Regions from separate parts of the Kitasatospora sp. NPDC101155 genome, predicted to be linked through region 1. Evidence: riboswitches for the same ligand, from Rfam matches in the RefSeq annotation. Region 1 holds a riboswitch; each other region holds the start of a gene.
The links. A riboswitch is a leader RNA that binds a small molecule or an ion and turns the genes downstream of it on or off. The one in region 1 is predicted to bind cobalamin.
Positions count from the first base shown of each region.

Region 2: another riboswitch for cobalamin. It lies ahead of ACIRYZ_RS19645 (HoxN/HupN/NixA family nickel/cobalt transporter); the one in region 1 lies ahead of ACIRYZ_RS11745 (ribonucleoside-diphosphate reductase subunit alpha).
Region 3: another riboswitch for cobalamin. It lies ahead of ACIRYZ_RS43370 (cobalamin biosynthesis protein); the one in region 1 lies ahead of ACIRYZ_RS11745 (ribonucleoside-diphosphate reductase subunit alpha).

Region 1 is NZ_JBIWPN010000006.1:201,911-207,744, reverse strand. Features, by position in the region: gene ACIRYZ_RS11760 (hypothetical protein) at 1-563, opposite strand, end outside; gene ACIRYZ_RS11755 (glycoside hydrolase family 26 protein) at 717-2,171, opposite strand; gene ACIRYZ_RS11750 (hypothetical protein) at 2,309-3,466, opposite strand; cobalamin riboswitch at 3,668-3,811, shown strand; gene ACIRYZ_RS11745 (ribonucleoside-diphosphate reductase subunit alpha) at 4,002-5,834, shown strand, end outside.
Region 2 is NZ_JBIWPN010000012.1:30,564-36,397, reverse strand. Features, by position in the region: gene ACIRYZ_RS19660 (AAA family ATPase) at 1-875, shown strand, start outside; gene ACIRYZ_RS19655 (hypothetical protein) at 872-2,545, opposite strand; gene ACIRYZ_RS19650 (ArsR/SmtB family transcription factor) at 2,615-2,998, opposite strand; cobalamin riboswitch at 3,080-3,273, shown strand; gene ACIRYZ_RS19645 (HoxN/HupN/NixA family nickel/cobalt transporter) at 3,305-4,414, shown strand; gene ACIRYZ_RS19640 (EamA family transporter) at 4,423-5,274, opposite strand; gene ACIRYZ_RS19635 (helix-turn-helix domain-containing protein) at 5,426-5,834, shown strand, end outside.
Region 3 is NZ_JBIWPN010000076.1:9,960-15,793, forward strand. Features, by position in the region: gene ACIRYZ_RS43360 (putative cobaltochelatase) at 1-636, opposite strand, end outside; gene ACIRYZ_RS43365 (cobyric acid synthase) at 633-2,147, opposite strand; gene ACIRYZ_RS43370 (cobalamin biosynthesis protein) at 2,144-3,106, opposite strand; cobalamin riboswitch at 3,205-3,336, opposite strand; gene ACIRYZ_RS43375 (helix-turn-helix domain-containing protein) at 3,543-4,235, shown strand; gene ACIRYZ_RS43380 (alpha/beta hydrolase family protein) at 4,371-5,507, shown strand.

The DNA.
Region 1 (5,834 bases):
GGCTGCGGCTGGACCGGCTGCTGGGGCTGAATCGGCTGGGGCTGGGCGTACGCCACGGGCGTCGGCGCGGACGGCACGGTCTGCATGATCGACCAGTGCGCCTCCCCGCCCGGCGCCCCCGCGCCCTCCGGCTGCTCCCGCCACTTGGAGCGGGCCAGCAGCAGGATCAGCGCCGTGGTGACGACCACGCCGAGCGCGAAGGTCGCGAGCTTCAGCCCGCCCTCGGTGGTCCCGGTGAACCACTCCCGCTGCGGCTTGTCCAGCAGCGCGCCGGTCAGGCTGCGCACCCGGTTGTAGCCCTCGACCAGCGCCACGCCCGCCGCCACCCCGAGCGCCCAGTTGCGCCCGCGCAGCAGCAGCAGGCCCGCGACCAGGTACAGCAGGCCGTAGTTGAGGCTTCCGGTCTCGGCGTCCACCGAGGTCCCGCCGTAGTAGAAGATGCCCTTGAGGTACGTGGCGAAGCCGACCTGGCCGAAGCAGTTGTACGCCGCCCAGCCGAGCAGCACCACGCCCCAGCCGATCGCCAGGCCACCGGCCCCACGCATCGGACGCGTCTGTGTCATCCCCAACCCCCGCCCCTTCGGCCCTCTCCCGACCGTCCACCCAGCCCTCGGTTTCGCCGCCACAGGATGCCACACGGCGCAACGGACCCGGAATTCCACCCGTTCGACGAATCCCGAGGAATCTCGGCGGGCCTCGCCGGACCTCGCCCGCCCTCAACGGACGTGCAGCCCGCCCCAGTCGATGCTCCCGCCGGACGGACCGGAGCCGCCGGTGATCGCCAGCGGGCTGTGGTAGGTGGCGTTGACGTCCGCACCGGAGTTGCGCGGCTGGTCCGGGGCCTGGTTGTTCGCGGTGAGCGACTGCCCCCAGACCGTCCAGATCGTCCAGGGCGTGCGCCGCAGGGTGTCCGGCTGGCGGGAGTTGACGGGCACGGCGAAGGACTCGGCCAGAATCCGCGGTTTGTCGTAGGCGGCGAGCCCGTCGTAGTAGCGCTTGGTCCACACCTCGCCGGTGCCGATCGGGTGCGCCGGACTGCCGCTGTAGTCGTCCACCCCGACCACGTCGACGTACTGGGCGCCCGGGTAGTAGTCCCACGGGTCCACGCCCGGGGCGCCGTCCCAGGACACCGGCGTCCAGGCGAACAGCAGGTTGTGCAGGCCCCTGGTCTCCACCAGGTACTTGTAGGTGATCTTCCACAGCGCCTGGTAGTCGGCCGGCTTCTGGCCCGCCCACCAGAACCGGCTGGAGCAGTCCTGGACGTTCATCTCGTGGTACGGGCGCAGCAGCACCGGCACGTCGTGGGCGGCCAGGTACTCCAGGTGGTCGGCCAGGTAGGACAGGTCGGTGATCAGCGCGCGGTACTCGGGGGTGTCGTGCGCGGCGTCCACGACCCGGCCGAACCAGCCCGGGTCCTTGGCCGCCGGGGAGTTCGAACAGAGCACCCGGTCGAAGGACTTGACGTCCGATCCGGGGTAGGGCTCGTGGAAGGACATGCCGACGATCCCGGCCGGGGCGCCGCCGTTGTCCGGCAGTTCGGTGCTGCTGCCGTCGCAGTTCTGCTGGACGCCGGAGCTGCCGTAGGTGCCGTCGTCGGCGCGCGGGTGGCCGGACCAGACGGCGGTCATCAGGTCGACGGCGTCGTCTGTGTACTGCCAGCCGGTCCGGCAGGTGGGCCAGCGGCCGGCCGAGTAGGAGCGCGGGTTGCCCACGCCCCAGGCGTTCTGGCCGTATCCGGGGCCGAGGTCGGTCTCCAGGAAGCCGGGCAGCCTGCCGGTGATGTCGGCGGCCTTCTTGTAGTAGTAGCCGACCTGCTTGGTGCCCCGGTAGTCGCCGTACTCGGGGTTGTTGCGCTCGTTGTGCGCCTCGACGTGCTGGCCGATCACCGTGCCGCCGCTCTGCCCGGTGCGGGCCTGGCTCTCCAGGTCCGCGAGGAACTGCTGGACGGCGCGGGCGTTCGGCGAGGCCTGTGGGTCCCGGGCCAGCAGGTCCCGGCCCACGTCCGGCGGCAGGGTGCGTCCGGGGGCGCCCACCGACACCGGTACCCGCGCGGGCTGTTCGCCGTCGACCCGGTCGTCCCGGCCGAGCAGCGCGAAGGTGCCCGCGACGACCACGATCCCTGCCGCGGCCAGGAGGGCGGGCTTGCCGCGCAGGGCACTGGGCAGGGCCACGACCGCTCCTCCGGTTGCTTGCCGGCACCGACCCCCACGGACGCAACCGGAACACACGTACGAATGACCCCTGAGAGCCTGCCACACTCCCCCGGCCCCGGCGAACGGATCCGCCGGCACCGGGGTGTCACGGCAGGTCAGCCGGCCGGGGTGGCCGCCGGCGTGCCCTGCGAACCGGGCGTGGCGGAGCCCGCCGCCTTGGCCCGCTGGAGCAGCTGGCCCTTCACGTGCTCGGCGAAACCGGAGGCCGCCGCGGTCGCGGTGGCATCGGGGGCGTTGCCGCCCTTCGCCGAACCCTCGACGGTGAAGTAGTCGTACCGGCCCAGGCTGCTGTGCGTGCTGGTGCAGCCGGGGTTGGCGCAGAACGCCGGGGCGCCGGGCGCCGGAAGGCCCTTGAGCTGGCCGGCGTAGTTCTTCACCGCGGTCTCGGCCTGGATCTTGTGGTCGAAGACCGCGACACCGACGGTCACCGCGCTGTCGCCGGAGACGTACGTCGCCCGGAGCACCTTCTGGCAGCCCTGGTCGCCGAGGATCTTGCCGAGACCGCCGGTGGTGGAGTTGCCGTCCCAGCAGGGCTGGTCCAGCGAGACCACGGTCCGGTTCCAGGTCGCGCCGTTGACCGTCACCTGCATCGCGGAGAACAGCGCCCCCGCGTCCTGCGGCGCCGGGTCGGTGGCGGCTTCCCAGATCGGCTTCGACGGGTCGTCCGTCTGGCCGCCCGGGGTCGCGCTCGCGCTCGACGGCCCGGGGGTCGGCTTGTTCGAGGCGGACGCGGTGGTGACCGGACCGACCTTCTTGGTGTCGTCCTTCTTGCCCATGAGCAGCACGCCGCCCGCGGCCAGACCACCCACCACGACGACGGCGGCCACGATGCCGATGACCCTCATCCGGCGCTTGCGCTTGCCGTCGGCCTCGTTGCGGTCCGCCAGCGCCTCCCAGTTCGGCTCGACGCGCTGCGGCGGCACGGGCTGCTGGGGCGGCTGCTGCTGCCACTGCGGCTGAGGGGCCGTCGGCTGCACCGGCTGCGACTGCGGCTGCGGCTGCGGCTGCGGCATCGGCTGGGGCTGGGGCTGCGCGACCGGCTGCGGCCGGGGCTGCGGCACCGGCGGGACGGGCTGCGAGAGCGGCTGCGCGGACGGCACCACCGGCCCGTACGAGGCCGGCGGCGGGCCGAAACCGCCGCTCGGCGGCGGCACCGGACCCGGCGCCACCGACTGCTGATTCTGTGCGCCCCCCGGCCCGGCGGGAGGCGTTCCCTGCGGCCCGTGCCCAGGTACGCCGGTTCCGTCGCTCATGCGCCCAGATCGTAGGGCATCCCCCTGACCGTCGATCCGCCCGGTGACCATTCCGTGCCGAAACCAGGACGCGGGCGTGTGGATCCGGGCCGCCCGAGGCGCGGATCCGGGCACCGGACGGGCACGAACCGCCACCCGCCCCGGTACCGCCGGTCATCGCGCCAACACACCACGCCGCACTACATGTGGTGCCACATCAGTGAGGCACCACTACATGTATGCTCGTTCCTGCTGTCGATGCAGGGGAACCCGGTGGGAATCCGGGACTGCCCCGCAGCGGTGTGCGGGCGGCTCCAGCAGCCGTGTCCGCGAGTCCGAGTACCTGCCGACGGCGTGCCCACGGCCCTCCCGCAGAGGCCGCGCCAGCACCAGCAGTACACCTCCGGGCCTCGCGGGCGGGCCGGGGAGACACCGTCGCGCGGCGCCGTTTGCGTTCGCGCCGTGCTCCCCTGCCCAGATCGGTCCGGTGCCACCCGATCACTGCCGCCGATCGCCGCCAGGAGAGAGCGCCTTGACCACCGCTGCCTCAGCCACCCTGCCCGCCCAGGGCTCCGGTACCGCCTTCACCGACCGGACGGTCTCCGACCCCGGCGGAGCGCTGCTGCGGCTTCTCACCGACCGGAGCGCCGACCTCACCGAGGTGGACCCCGGCCATGTCGCCGCCGCCGCGCTGCGCGGCCGCCACGCCGGCTCGGACTTCGCCGAGCTGCGCGGGCTGGCCGTGGACGCCGCCGCGTCGATGATCGCCGAGGACCCCCAGTACTCGAAGCTGGCGGCCCGCCTGCTCGCCCTGGAGATCGTCGACGAGGCGAACAGCCAGGGCTCGGTGTCCTTCTCCGCCTCGATCGCCGTCGGCCACGCCGAGGGCCTGATCGGCGACACCACCGCGGCCTTCGTCGCCAAGCATGCCGCCGCCCTGGACGCGCTGATCGACGCCGCTGGCGACGACCGCTTCGAGTACTTCGGCCTGCGCACCGTGCAGTCCCGCTACCTGCTGCGCCACCCGATCACCCGCAAGGTGATCGAGACCCCGCAGCACTTCCTGCTCCGCGTCGCCTGCGGCCTGGCGGTCGGCGACTCCGAGCAGTCGGTGCGCGAGGTGGCCGAGCTGTACGGCCTGATGAGCCGCCTGGAGTACCTGACCTCCTCGCCGACGCTCTTCAACTCCGGCACCCGGCACCCGCAGATGTCGAGCTGCTACCTGCTCGACTCCCCGCTGGACAACCTGGACTCGATCTACAACCGCTACGCGCAGATCGCCCGGCTGTCCAAGCACGCCGGCGGCATCGGCCTGTCCTACTCGCGCATCCGCTCGCGTGGCAGCCTGATCCGCGGCACCAACGGCAAGTCCAACGGCATCGTCCCGTTCCTGCGCACCCTCGACTCCTCGGTCGCCGCGGTCAACCAGGGCGGCCGCCGCAAGGGCGCGGCCTGCGTCTACCTGGAGACCTGGCACGCCGACATCGAGGAGTTCCTGGAGCTGCGCGACAACACCGGTGAGGAGGCGCGCCGCACCCACAACCTCAACCTGGCGCACTGGATCCCGGACGAGTTCATGCGCCGGGTCAACGCCAACGCCGACTGGTCGCTGTTCTCCCCCGCCGACGTGCCCGAGCTGGTCGACCTGTGGGGGGCCGACTTCGACGAGGCCTACCGCAAGGCCGAGCTGGCCGGCAAGGCCGTGCGCACCATCCCGGCGCAGACCCTGTACGCCCGCATGATGCGCACCCTGGCGCAGACCGGCAACGGCTGGATGACCTTCAAGGACGCCTCCAACCGCGCCGCCAACCAGACCGCGCTGCCGGGCCGCACGGTGCACTCCTCCAACCTGTGCACCGAGATCCTGGAGGTCACGGACGACTCCGAGACCGCCGTCTGCAACCTCGGCTCGGTCAACCTCGGCGCGCACGTGGCCGCCGGTGCCTCGGTCGAGGACCTGCTCGGTGCGATGGACTGGGAGCGGCTGGACGCCACCGTGCGCACCGCCGTCACCTTCCTCGACCGCGTGGTGGACATCAACTTCTACCCGACCACCGAGGCCGGCACCTCCAACTCCCGCTGGCGGCCGGTCGGCCTCGGCGTGATGGGCCTGCAGGACGTCTTCTTCAAGCTGCGGATCGACTTCGACTCGGCGGAGGCGAAGCAGCTGTCGACGCTGATCGCCGAGCGCATCATGCTCACCGCCTACGAGCGCTCCGCCGACCTGGCCGAGCAGCTGGGCCGCCACGAGGCGTACGGCGAGACCCGCGCCGCCCGCGGCGAGCTGCACATCGACCACTTCCCGAGCGCCGCCCCGCAGTGGGCCGACCGCTGGACCGCGCTGCGCGCCCGGATCGCCGAGACCGGCCTGCGCAACTCGCTGCTGCTC
Region 2 (5,834 bases), on a different contig from region 1:
GGGGGCGCGCGTCGCTGGCGGACCGTGCGATGGGGGCGCGGTTGCGACTGCAGGACCCGAGCGGCGAGGGTCTGCCGGGCTTCGGCTCCTATGCGGAGGCACTGGAATGGATGCAGGCGGAGCGTGCCAATCTGCGCGCGGTGGTGGAGACGGCCGCTGAGCAGCGATGGCACGGCGAGGTGTGGCGGATCTGCGAGTCGCTCTGGCCGCTCTACCACAACCGCAAGCACTACCAGGACCTGATCGCCACCCACCGGCTCGGTGTCGAGTCGGCTCAGTGGGACAACCAGCCCAACGTTGTGGTCCGACTCCGCAACCAGCTTGCCCGCGCTCACTACGAGCGTAAGGAGTACCTGCTCGCCGCCGAGCAGTTGGCGCGCGCCACCGAGTTGGTTCCGTTGGTGACCGACCGCCTCGTCGTGGGTGTTCTCTACGAGATGGACGGCCTGCTGTGCCTCGCTGACGGACGGCCGGGGCGGGCAGTGGAGCGGTTCACACTGGCCCTGGAGGAGAACCGGGGCGACGATCACGGCGAGACCGTGCAGCGGTACCACCTCGCGCAGGCGCTGATCGCTGACGGTCGCCCCGAGCAGGCGTTGACCGTCCTTGCCGAGGCCGCCACGCGGGCGGAGGGCACCGAGGACCTCGACATGCTGATGAAGCTGCCGCTGGTTCGAGCGCGGGCACACCACGCTCTCGGACAGCTCGACGTCGCCGTGACCCAGGCCGAGGCCTGTGTTCGGAAGGCCAGGGAGTTGAGCCAGTACCCCAAGGAGGCCCAGGCCCACACCCTGCTGGTCGCCCTGGCCGAGGAGCTGGAAGACCCGGATCTGGCGGAGCGCAGCCGCGCCCGGCTGCGGGAGCTGCGGCCCTAAGGACCGGTCCGGAAGGACACCCGGGTGCGGTGCTCGCCGGTGCGGACGGTGAGGCCGTGTTCGGGCAGGCCGGCCGGGTCGCCGCCGTCGGCGAGCCAGGAGGCCACGGCGGAGCCGAGCAGCAGCGGGTCGAGAACGGGCTCGGCACGGCCGAAGTCCCGTTCGGCGAGGGCCTCCAGCAGCCGGCCGGTGTGCAGCCTGAGCAGGTGGCGGGCCGGGCCGAGGGCGGCCACCGCGACGGCGAGGCCGGGGAGTTCGGCGGCGGTGTCGGCGAGCCAGTGGGTGGCGGGGTGTTCGGCGTGCGGCTCGGTGCGGGCGAGGACCTCGGCGGTGTAGCGCAGGGCGTCGCCCGGGTGGTCGTCGGTGAGCGCGTGGAAGCCGCGCGGGGTGGGGTCGTTCGGGTCGAAGGGGTAGCGCCGCAGGCTGACCTCCGTCCCCTCGCTCTTGCCCTCGACGTCGTACGCGGTGGGCCGGTCGGTGCCGCCGGGGCGCGGGACGGGCTTGGGGTAGGGCGGCAGGACGGGTTCGCCCTCGGGTTCGTCCAGGCGCTCCAGGAAGGAGTAGAGCAGCGGGCGCAGCAGCCGGGCGGATTCGCCGTGGTGGGCGAGCGAGCGGTCGGTGATGTCGCTGAGGTCGGCCGGGTCCCGGGCCAGGGCCTGTTCGAGCTGGGCGGCGAGGTCGCCGTCCGGGTCGAGGACGGGCGCGGCCTGGCCGAAGGCGTAGCTGGGGGAGTGCGGGTCGAGTTCGGCGGCGCCGGTGGCGACCAGCAGGGTGCGGCGGCCCAGGGCGGCGCCGTAGACGGAGACCGAGCCGTGGTCGCCGATCAGGCAGTCGGCGGCGACCAGTGCGGCCTGCCAGCCCTGGTGCGGCGGGATCAGCCGCAGGCCCATCCGGCGGGCGTCGTCGAGCAGCGTCTCGGGGTCGTGCCGGCTCCAGATGTTGGGGTGCAGCACGACGGCCACCGTGTACTCGTCGGCGGGCAGCCGGCGGACCAGGCGGCGGGGCAGGTCGGGGCGGCGGCCGAGTAACGAGTGCCCGCTCCAGGTGGAGTTGACGACGACGAGCCGGCGGCCGTCGACGGCGCCGAGTGCGGCGCGGTAGGCGTCCCGGGAGCGTACGCTGCCGAGGATCCGGTCGAAGCACGGGTCGCCGACGACCCGGGCGACGTCCAGGGCCTCGGGGCAGGAGACCCGCAGCCGGTCCAGCTGCTCGGGGTGGGAGAGGCCGAGGACGTCCACGAACACCCGCCCCCGGTGGGTGAGTTCGTTGCGGGACAGGCCCGCGGCGCTGACCGTGTCGCCGGTGGACTCGGTGACCAGGCGGTTGTAGCCGGCGCCGTGCGGGAGGACGACCAGGTGGGCGTCCAGCCGGTGCATGGAGGCGTGGACGGCGCAGGCGACGGCCAGGTCGAAGCGGCGGCGGACGGCGTCCTCCCACTCCAGCACGGTGTAGCCGGGCAGGTCGCGCAGGTAGTCGGTGAGGCCGCGGTCGGCGAAGGCGGAGCCGGGGTTGACGGTGAAGTACCGCTCGATGCCGTCCTGGTTCAGCAGGGTGAGGACGTCCAGGACCCGGGTCGCCGAGGTGAGGGTGCGGGCGACCGCCAGCACGCGGGCCTTGACCGGGCGGGTGTTCCAGCGGTCGGCGGGCCAGACGTGGGGGTGGGACGGCACCTCATGATCGTACTCATCCGGGCCGCTCCCGGGGGCCCCTTGCGAGAGACGGCCGGGCCCGAGTGTCGGTCAGCCCGCCGCTGCGGTGGGTTCGTGGTGTTCTCCGGCGGCGCACTCGTCGAGGAGGGGGCGCATGCTGTCGTCCACGAGCCGGTAGCGCACCACGCGTCCGTCCTTGTCCCCGGTGACCACGCCCGCCGTGCGCAGCAGTCGCAGGGCCTGGGAGACGGCGGGGTCGCGCATGCCGGTGGCAACCGCCAGGTCGCTGACGGCGAGCGGGCCAGCCCGGTGCAGGGCGAGCAGCAGGGCGAGCCGTCCGGGGTCGGCGAGCAGGGAGAACCGCTCGGCCCAGGACCGGACGTGCGCGGTGTCGCCGATCGCGGCGATGGCCTCGCAGACCCGGTGGCCGTCGATGGTGCGGTGGCCCGCGCGGTCGGCCGGTACGAGATGCATGCGGACATTCTGGCAGCTCACGACCTGTGATCCTGGACACCTGCACAGGTGCGCAACCTTGCGAGGGTGGTGGACTGCCCCTACGGTGTTCCCCGCCGTGGTGCTCGGGAAGACCGGTGACGGACCCTCAGGGGTCCCAGTCCGGAGCGGCCCTCGCCACTGTGATCGGGGGAGAGTTGTCCGAACCCACGTGCCACTGGGCGCCTCGTGCGCCTGGGAAGGCGGGTCCGGAAGCCCCGTAAGCCAGGAGACCGGCCACGGCATCTCACGAAGTCTTTCCACGAGGTGCTGGAGCGTGATCCGAAGATGACCCTGCCCGAAACCGCCACTCCCACGGAGGCGGCCCCCTCGGTCCTGCCCACCTTCAGGTGGAAGCGCGAGGACACCATCCGCACGGCCGGGTTGATGGGGGTGATCCTGGCCATGCACGTGGTGGCCTTCGGGACGCTCGTCTTCCTGGTCGCGCCGCACAACTACGCGGTCGGGACCCAGGTCTTCGGGGTGGGCCTGGGTATCACCGCGTACACCCTCGGCATGCGGCACGCCTTCGACGCCGACCACATCGCGGTGATCGACAACACCACCCGCAAGCTGATGGCGGACGGCAAGCGGCCGGTCTCGGTCGGGTTCTGGTTCGCCCTCGGGCACTCCTCGATGGTGGTCCTCATGGCCGCCCTGGTGGCGGGCGGCGCCCAGCTGGCGAACACGCTGATGGACGACGACTCGGCCACCCACAAGTGGCTCGGGCTGGTCGGCACCACGGCCTCCGGCGCCTTCCTCTACCTGATCGGCGCGCTCAACCTGGCGGCGCTGGTCGGCATCCTCAAGGTGTTCCGCTCGATGCGGGCCGGGAAGTACGACGAGGCGCAGCTGGAGGAGCACCTCAACTCGCGCGGCTTCATGGCCCGGGTGCTGAACCGGGCGACCCGCTCGATCACCCGGCCCGGACAGATGTTCCCGGTGGGCATGGTGCTGGGCCTGGGCTTCGACACCGCGACCGAGGTCACCCTGATGGTGATGGCCGGCTCGGGTGCGGCGGCCGGGCTGCCCTGGTACGCGATCGTCTGCCTGCCGCTGCTGTTCGCGGCGGGGATGAGCCTGTTCGACACCCTGGACGGGACCTTCATGAACTTCGCGTACCAGTGGGCGTTCTCCAACCCGGTGCGCAAGGTGTACTACAACCTGACCATCACCGGGCTGTCGATCGCGGTGGCCTTCATCATCGGCACCATCGAGCTGGTCGGGGTGCTGCACGAGAAGCTCGACCTGACCGACCCGGTCACCGGGTTCATCGCGGACATCTCGCTGGACAACGTCGGGTACGCGATCGCCGGGCTGTTCGTGGTGGTGTGGGCGATCGCGATCGCCTACTGGAAGCTGGCCGGGGTCGAGAAGCGCTGGACGCCCGCGGAGTAGTCCGTCGGTCACGCTGCCGCGAGCAGCAGCGTGCCCGCGACGGCGAGCCCGGCGCCGACCACCTGGACCGGGCGCAGCCGCTCCTTGAGTACTCCGCGCGCCAGCAGCGCGGTGACCACGGGGTAGAGCGAGGCGAGCACGGCGGCCACCGCCGCCGAGCCGCTGTGCGAGGCCATCGCGTACGTGGCGTTGCCGGCGACGTCGGCCAGCCCGACGGCGGTGAGCAGGGGCAGCCGGGCGCGCAGCTCGGGCAGCAGCCCGGAGGTGTCGGTACCGCGCAGGCCGAACAGCAGCGCGGCGCCGCCGACGGCGACGTTGACGAGCCGCTGGACGCACAGCACGAGCAGCAACCCGCCGCCGGCCGAGGCCTGGGCGAGCAGGGCCATGTTGGCGCCGAAGCCGAACGCGGCGGCCAGGGTGAGCAGCAGGGCCGTACGGGCGGCGGACGGCCCGCCGCGCTCGGGGCCGCCGGCCAGCACCACGCCGGCCACGGCCACCGCGATCCCGGCCACCTGGCCGAGACCGGGCCGCTCGCCGAGCGCCAGCCCGACGCCGACCGGCACCACGACGCCGACGGTGGCCAGCGGGGACACCACGCCCATCGGGCCGAGCGCGAGCGCCCGGTAGAAGGCGAGCATCGCGAACGGGCCGATCACCCCGGCGGCGACGGCGTACCAGAGGGCGGGGGAGGCGTCCGCCCAGCCGCCGGTGGCCAGGACCGCGAGGAGGAGGACGACGGTGGCCGCGGTCTGGGAGACGACCACGACGGCGAGCGCGGGCAGTCGGCGGGTGAGGACGCCGCCGCCGAAGTCGCCCAGGCCGGTGAGCAGGCTGGCGGAGAGGGCGAGCAGGACGGTCACTGGAGGTGCCAGGAGATCGAGGACAGCACAATGCACTCCGAAGTACAGTCGGATGGACTCGTTGCCGAGAAGGCAGCGTAGTTCACTGAGCTGCACCTCGCCGAACAATATTCTGCACTTTCCGTATTGTGGACACCGGAGGACTGCCCGCGTGCCGGACCCCGACCTCGTCTCCCAGGCCCTCGCCCGGAACCTCAAGCGACTGCGCGCCGAGCGCGGCCACACCCTGGACGCCCTCGCCGCCCGCTCCGGGGTGAGCCGCGGCATGATCGTCCAGATCGAGCAGGGCCGCACCAACCCGAGCGTGGCCACCGTGGTCCGGCTCGGCGACGCGCTCGGCGTCTCCATCGCCACGCTGCTCGACTACGAGGAGGGCCCGGACGTCCGGATCATCCCCGGCGACCAGGCCGTGCCGCTCTGGAGCGGTGAGAGCGGCGGGACCGGCACCCTGCTGCACGGGATCGAGGCGCCCGGGCCGCTGGAGCTGTGGGAGTGGCGGATGGAGCCGGGCGAGGAGTACTCCTCCGAGCCGCACCCGGCCGGGACGGTGGAGATCGTCC
Region 3 (5,834 bases), on a different contig from region 1:
GGCGCGCTCGGCCGGGTCCCGGGTGGCGGCGATCTCGACGGTCAGGCCGAAGCGGTCGAGCAGCTGCGGTCGCAGCTCGCCCTCCTCCGGGTTCATCGTGCCGACCAGCAGGAAGCGCGCCGCGTGCCGTACCGACACGCCCTCGCGCTCCACGTACGAGCGGCCCATCGCGGCGGCGTCGAGCAGCAGGTCCACCACGTGGTCCTGGAGCAGGTTCACCTCGTCGATGTAGAGCACGCCGCGGTGCGCCTTGGCGAGCAGCCCGGGCTCGTACGCCTTGACGCCCTCGGCGAGCGCGCGCTCCAGGTCGAGCGAGCCGACGATCCGGTCCTCGGCCACGCCGACCGGCAACTCGACCAGCTGGGACGGGCGTTCGTGACTCTCAAGGGAGGTGTGCGGCCCGTCCGGGCACTGCGGGTCCGGCGCGGTCGGGTCACAGGCGAAGCGGCAGCCGTCCACGGCGGCGATGGAGGGCAGCAGCCCGGCCAGCGCGCGCACCATGGTGGACTTCGCGGTGCCCTTCTCGCCGCGCACCAGCACGCCGCCCACGGCCGGGGACACCGCGTTCAGCAGCAGCCCGAGCCGCAGGTCGGACATGCCGACGATCGCGGTGAACGGATAGCGGACGTCAGTCATGCGTCACTCCCAGGTGCCCCGGGCGCCAGGAACGGCAGCGACCCGGCTGCCGGCACCCCGCCCTCGATCAGCTTCCACAGCGCGTCGGTGTCCGCGTGTTCCTCGATCAGGTCGCCCAGCCGGTCCAGCCGGGCCTCGCGTGCCTCGGCGAAGCAGGTGTCCGGCGCCGGGACGAACGCCCGGCCCGCCGACTCGGCGACCTCGCGCAGGAGTTCGCGGCGGAAGCCGTCGTTCTCCAGCGCGCCGTGCCAGGTGGTGCCCCAGACCGAGCCGACCCGGCAGCCGTCCAGGAAGGGGGTGCCCCCGTCGACGGCCACCACTCCGTGGTGGATCTCGTAGCCCTCGACCCGCTGTCCGTACGCCTCGCCGACCGGCCGCGCCAGCACCTTCTCGGCGCCGAAGCGCACCCGCGTCGGCAGCAGCCCGAGCGCGTCGACGACGCCCGCCTTGGACTCCACCTCGTCGTCGATCGAGCGCGCCAGCATCTGGTACCCGCCGCAGACCCCGAGGATCGGCAGCCCGGCCGCCGCCCGCGCCTTCAGCGCCGGCTCCAGGCCGCGTTCGCGCAGCCAGGCGAGGTCCGCCACGGTGGCCCGGGTGCCGGGCAGCACCACCAGGTCGGCGTCGGCCAGCTCCTCCGGCCGGGTCGCCCAGCGCACCAGCACGCCCGGCTCCTGCGCCAGCGCGTCCACGTCGGTGAAGTTGGACAGCCGGGGGAAGCGCACCACGGCCACCCGCAGCACGTCCGCCCCGAGCGGCCCGCGGCCGTCGACCCGGTCCACCACCGTCGACAGGTCGAGCGAGTCCTCGGCGTCCAGCCACAGGCCCGGCAGCATCGGCAGCGTGCCCAGCACCGGACGGCCGGTCAGCTCGTGCAGCATCTCCAGCCCGGGCGCCAGCAGCCGCGCGTCGCCGCGGAACTTGTTGACGAACCAGCCCGCCACGTGCCGCTGGTCCTCGGCCGACAGCAGCGCCAGCGTCCCGTACATCGCGGCGAAGACCCCGCCGCGGTCGATGTCGCCGACCACCACGACGGGCAGTCCGGCGGCCGTGGCCAGGCCCATGTTGGCGATGTCCCGGTCGCGCAGGTTGATCTCGGCGGGCGAGCCGGCGCCCTCGCAGACCACCACGTCGAAGCGGCGGCGCAGGTCCGCCAGGCACTCCAGGGAGCGTTCGAGCAGGACGGGCTTGCGCTCCCGGTAGTCCAGCGCGCCCACCTCGGCCACCGGCCGGCCGAGCAGCACCACCTGGCTGCGGCCGTCCGCGCCGGGCTTGAGCAGCACCGGGTTCATCGCCGCCTCCGGCTCCACCCGGGCGGCCTGGGCCTGCATCGCCTGGGCGCGGCCGATCTCGGCACCGTCGGCGGTGACGAAGGAGTTCAGCGACATGTTCTGTGCCTTGAACGGCGCGACCCGCACGCCCTGGCGGGCCAGCCAGCGGCAGATCCCGGCCGTCACCACGCTCTTGCCCGCGTCCGAGGTCGTCCCGGCGACCAGCAGCGCGTTCGTCATGCCCCACCCCTCTTCATCAGGAGCCGCAGCAGGACGTGCCCCGCGACCGTCGTACCCAGCGCCAGCGCGCCCACCCGCCGGGACAGCGTGCAGGCCCGCTCGATGTCGTCCACCGTCACCGGCCGCAACTCTGCGCCCAGCACCGGCCGGTGCTCCACGCGCTCCCCGTACTGCAAGGTCCCGCCCAGCCGCACGCCCACCGCGCCGGCGAAGGCCGACTCGGCCTGGCCCGCGTTCGGGCTCGGGTGCGCGGAGCCGTCCCGCCGCCAGACCCGCCAGGCGGTCCGGGGCTCGGGTGCGGCGGCCACCGTCAGCAACGCGGTGAGCCGGGCGCCCGGCCAGCCGGCCACGTCGTCCAGCCGGGCCGAGGCCCAGCCGAAGCGGGCGTAGCGGGGCGAGCGGTGGCCCACCATCGCGTCCAGGGTGTTTACCGCGCGGAAGGCCAGCAGGCCCGGCGAGCCCGCCAGGGCGCCCCAGGTCAGGGCGTTCACCACGGCGTCGGCGGTGTTCTCGGCCACCGACTCGACCACGGCCCGGGCGATCTGCTGTTCGTCCAGCGCGCTCGGGTCCCGCCCGCACAGGTGCGGCAGCCGTTCCCGGGCGGCCGTCAGATCGCCCGCGGCGAGGGAGCGGCCGATGGTGCGCGCCTCCCGGGTCAGCGAGGTGCCGCCGAGCACCGTCCAGGTCGCCGCCGCGGCCAGTGCCGCCCGCCCCAGCGGACGGCGTCCCACCGTACGGTCCAGGGCCAGCGTGCCGGCCGTGACCGCGCCCACGCACAGCGCCGTGTACGCCGTCCCGGCCGTGCGGCCGTCGCGCCACAGGCGCCGTTCGAGGCGGGTCGCGGCGCTGCCGAAGAGCGCGACGGGGTGGCCGCGGCGGGGGTCGGCGAAGCGGGCGTCGACGGCGTAGCCCGCGACGGCGCCCAGCGCGAAGGCGGCGGCGCGGGTCAGCGGGCGCACTGCGGTGGGCAGCTCGGGGTCCGATGGGGCGGGGCAGGCTGCATCGCGTGCGTGTCCTCACTCAGGGTCCGCGCCCTGGATCGACGTACCGGGGGCGAGAGTCTCCTGGCTTCCGGGTCGGACGCACCCCCGGGCCTTCCAGCGGCTTCTGACGGCCCGCCGTGACACCTTCCGAGCGTGCTCCCCGGTGACAGTGGCGGGACCGCGCCGGATTCGCACCGGCTTCCTCTCCATGCCTCCGTTTGGCGCAAGGATCCCATCACGCGGCCGATCCACGCGTCAACCGAGGTCACGGAGGGGTTGGTCACACGGCGGCCGCACGGCGGCCGGGTGCCGTCACTGTGCGATCGCCCAGCGCGGCGGAGGGCCCGTCAGTCCCGCTTCGTGCGTTCCGGGGCTGGGGGCGCGCCGAGGGCCGCGCCTACCGTTCGGTGCCATGCGCCGCAGAAAGACCCCCGCCGCCGCCCCGCCCCCGGTGCCGTTCTCGCCCGAGGCCGCACGCGCCCACCGGGTCGGCCTCGGCCTGACCCCCGAACAGGTCGCCGAGGGTATGGCCGCCCACGGCGTACGGCTGCTGTTCGGCCACGTCCTCGCCTGGGAGAACGGCGACCTGAGGCCCGGCGAGGCCGAGCTCATCGCCCTCGCCCGCGCCCTCTGGTGCCCCGCCGCCGACCTGATGGGGGCGCGCCCGACGCGCCTGCGGGACCACCGCATCGCCCGCGAACTCGGCCAGGAGGCCGTGGCCGAACGCGTCGGCATGTCCCTGCCCGCCTACCAGCAGGCCGAACTGACCGGCTACTGGGACGGCGACCCGGACCAGACCCACGCCCTCGCCCAGGTCCTCGGCCTGCGGCTGACCGAGCTGGTCGAGGCCACCGGCCGCGCCGAGGCCCTGGACCGGCTGCTGCGCCAGTGCGTCGCCGGCCGCTGGCAGCCCCATCTGCGCGCCCTCGCCCGTCTCGTCCCCGTCCCCGAGCCGGACCTCGCAGCCGTCCTCCCCGTCCTCCACCAGGAACACCACGTCCCCACCCACTGGGGCACCCCCAGCGTGCCCCGCATCCCCGCCCCGCCGCTCACCCCCCGGTTCTGGCAGCTGCTCGCGGCCCAGCCGACGGCCGTTCCGGTCTGAGGCTCCTCTTCCTCCCCCGTGCCCCGGTTCCCTTCCCATTCCCCGGATGGCCCATTCCGGTGGCCTGGGGAGCACGACCCTGGTGAACTGGTGTACGAACACCGTCCGGGTCCGTGAAGCAGAGCGGGGAACGATATGCGTTGGCGAACCGCAGCGGTCGTGGCCGCCGCTGCCGTCGGGGCCGGGGCCGTCGTCCTGGTGATCGGCCGCCGGGCCTCCGAGCGGATGGTCCATCCGGGCGCGGGGCCGGGTGCGGGGCCAGGGGCGGCCGTGCAGGAGTCCGGGCCCATCCTGGTGCAGAGCCTCGCCGCCGGCCGGGTCACCTTCACCCGCCGCCCCGAGAGCCTGCGGCGCGGCCGCTGGGCCGTCGAGTGGGAGGGCGGCGGGCACGCGGTGGTCGAGGAGATCCTGCACAGCGACGAGCAGGGCGTCACCCGGCGGCTCGTCCGCGCGGACCGGGGCACCCTCACGCCCGGCACCGAGGTGCACTTCACCCCCCGCGTGCTGCTCGGCGACCCCACCGAGGCGCTCGGCCTGGCCTTCAGTGACACCAGCGCCGACGGCGAGCTGGGCGCCCTCCCGGCCTGGCACCTCGACGGCAAGCGCGGTACCTGGGTGATCCTCGTCCACGGCACCGAGGCCGACCGCCAGCAGACCCTCCCGGTCCTGCCCGTCCTCGACCGCCTCGGCCTGCCCGTCCTCGCCGTCACCTACCGCGGCGACGCGGGCGCCCCCGCCTCCCCGGACGGGTTGAGCCACTTCGGCGCGACCGAGTGGCGCGACGTCGAGTCGGCGATACGGCTGGCGCTCGACCACGGTGCGGGCCGGGTGATCCTGTACGGCTGGTCGTTGGGCGCCACCATGGTCCTGCACGCGGCGGCCCGCTCCGCGTGGGCGCACACCATCAGCGGGCTGATCCTCGACTCGCCCGTCCTCGACCTGCCCGCCTCCGCCCGCCGCGACGCCGCCCGGGCCGGCTTCACGGGCGTCGCCGCCGAGCTGGGCGCCCTGGCCGCCGAGGGGCGCACCGGCGTCGACCTCGCCGACTTCGCCCGGCTCGCCGAGGGAGCGGACCTGCACGCCCCCACCCTGGTGCTGCACAGCCCCAGCGACCGGATAGCCCCCTTCGGCGCCGCCCAGCGCCTCGCGGCCGCCCGCCCGGACGTGGTCAACCTGCAGGCCTTCCCGGGCGCCGACCACGCCGCCCTGTGGAACTCCGCCCCCGACCACTACACCGAACTCCTCCGTCGCTGGCTCACCCCCCTGCTCTGACCGCGCCGGCCCCGGCTTCGGGGGCCAAATTTGGCCCTGTGGGTGAGGGTCGGCCCATCCGACTTCCCCGCGACAGCCCACCCGACCGCCCGTTGCCGCCCCGGGAAGCACCACCGGCCCGGGGCGCCCGCGGCTCCGCCCTGCCGTCCACGCGACCCCCGTTCGATTCGCTGTCCGGATCGCGCCCCCGGCGCGGCTCCCGCTCGCGTACCAGAAGTCGGCCCGGCGGACTTCCCGTGCCGAAACCTCCGTCCCCCGGCGGACGCCGCCTGGCCGGATCCCCGCCCACCGCGCCTCCGTACGCCCCCGTCCGACACGCAGCGTGAC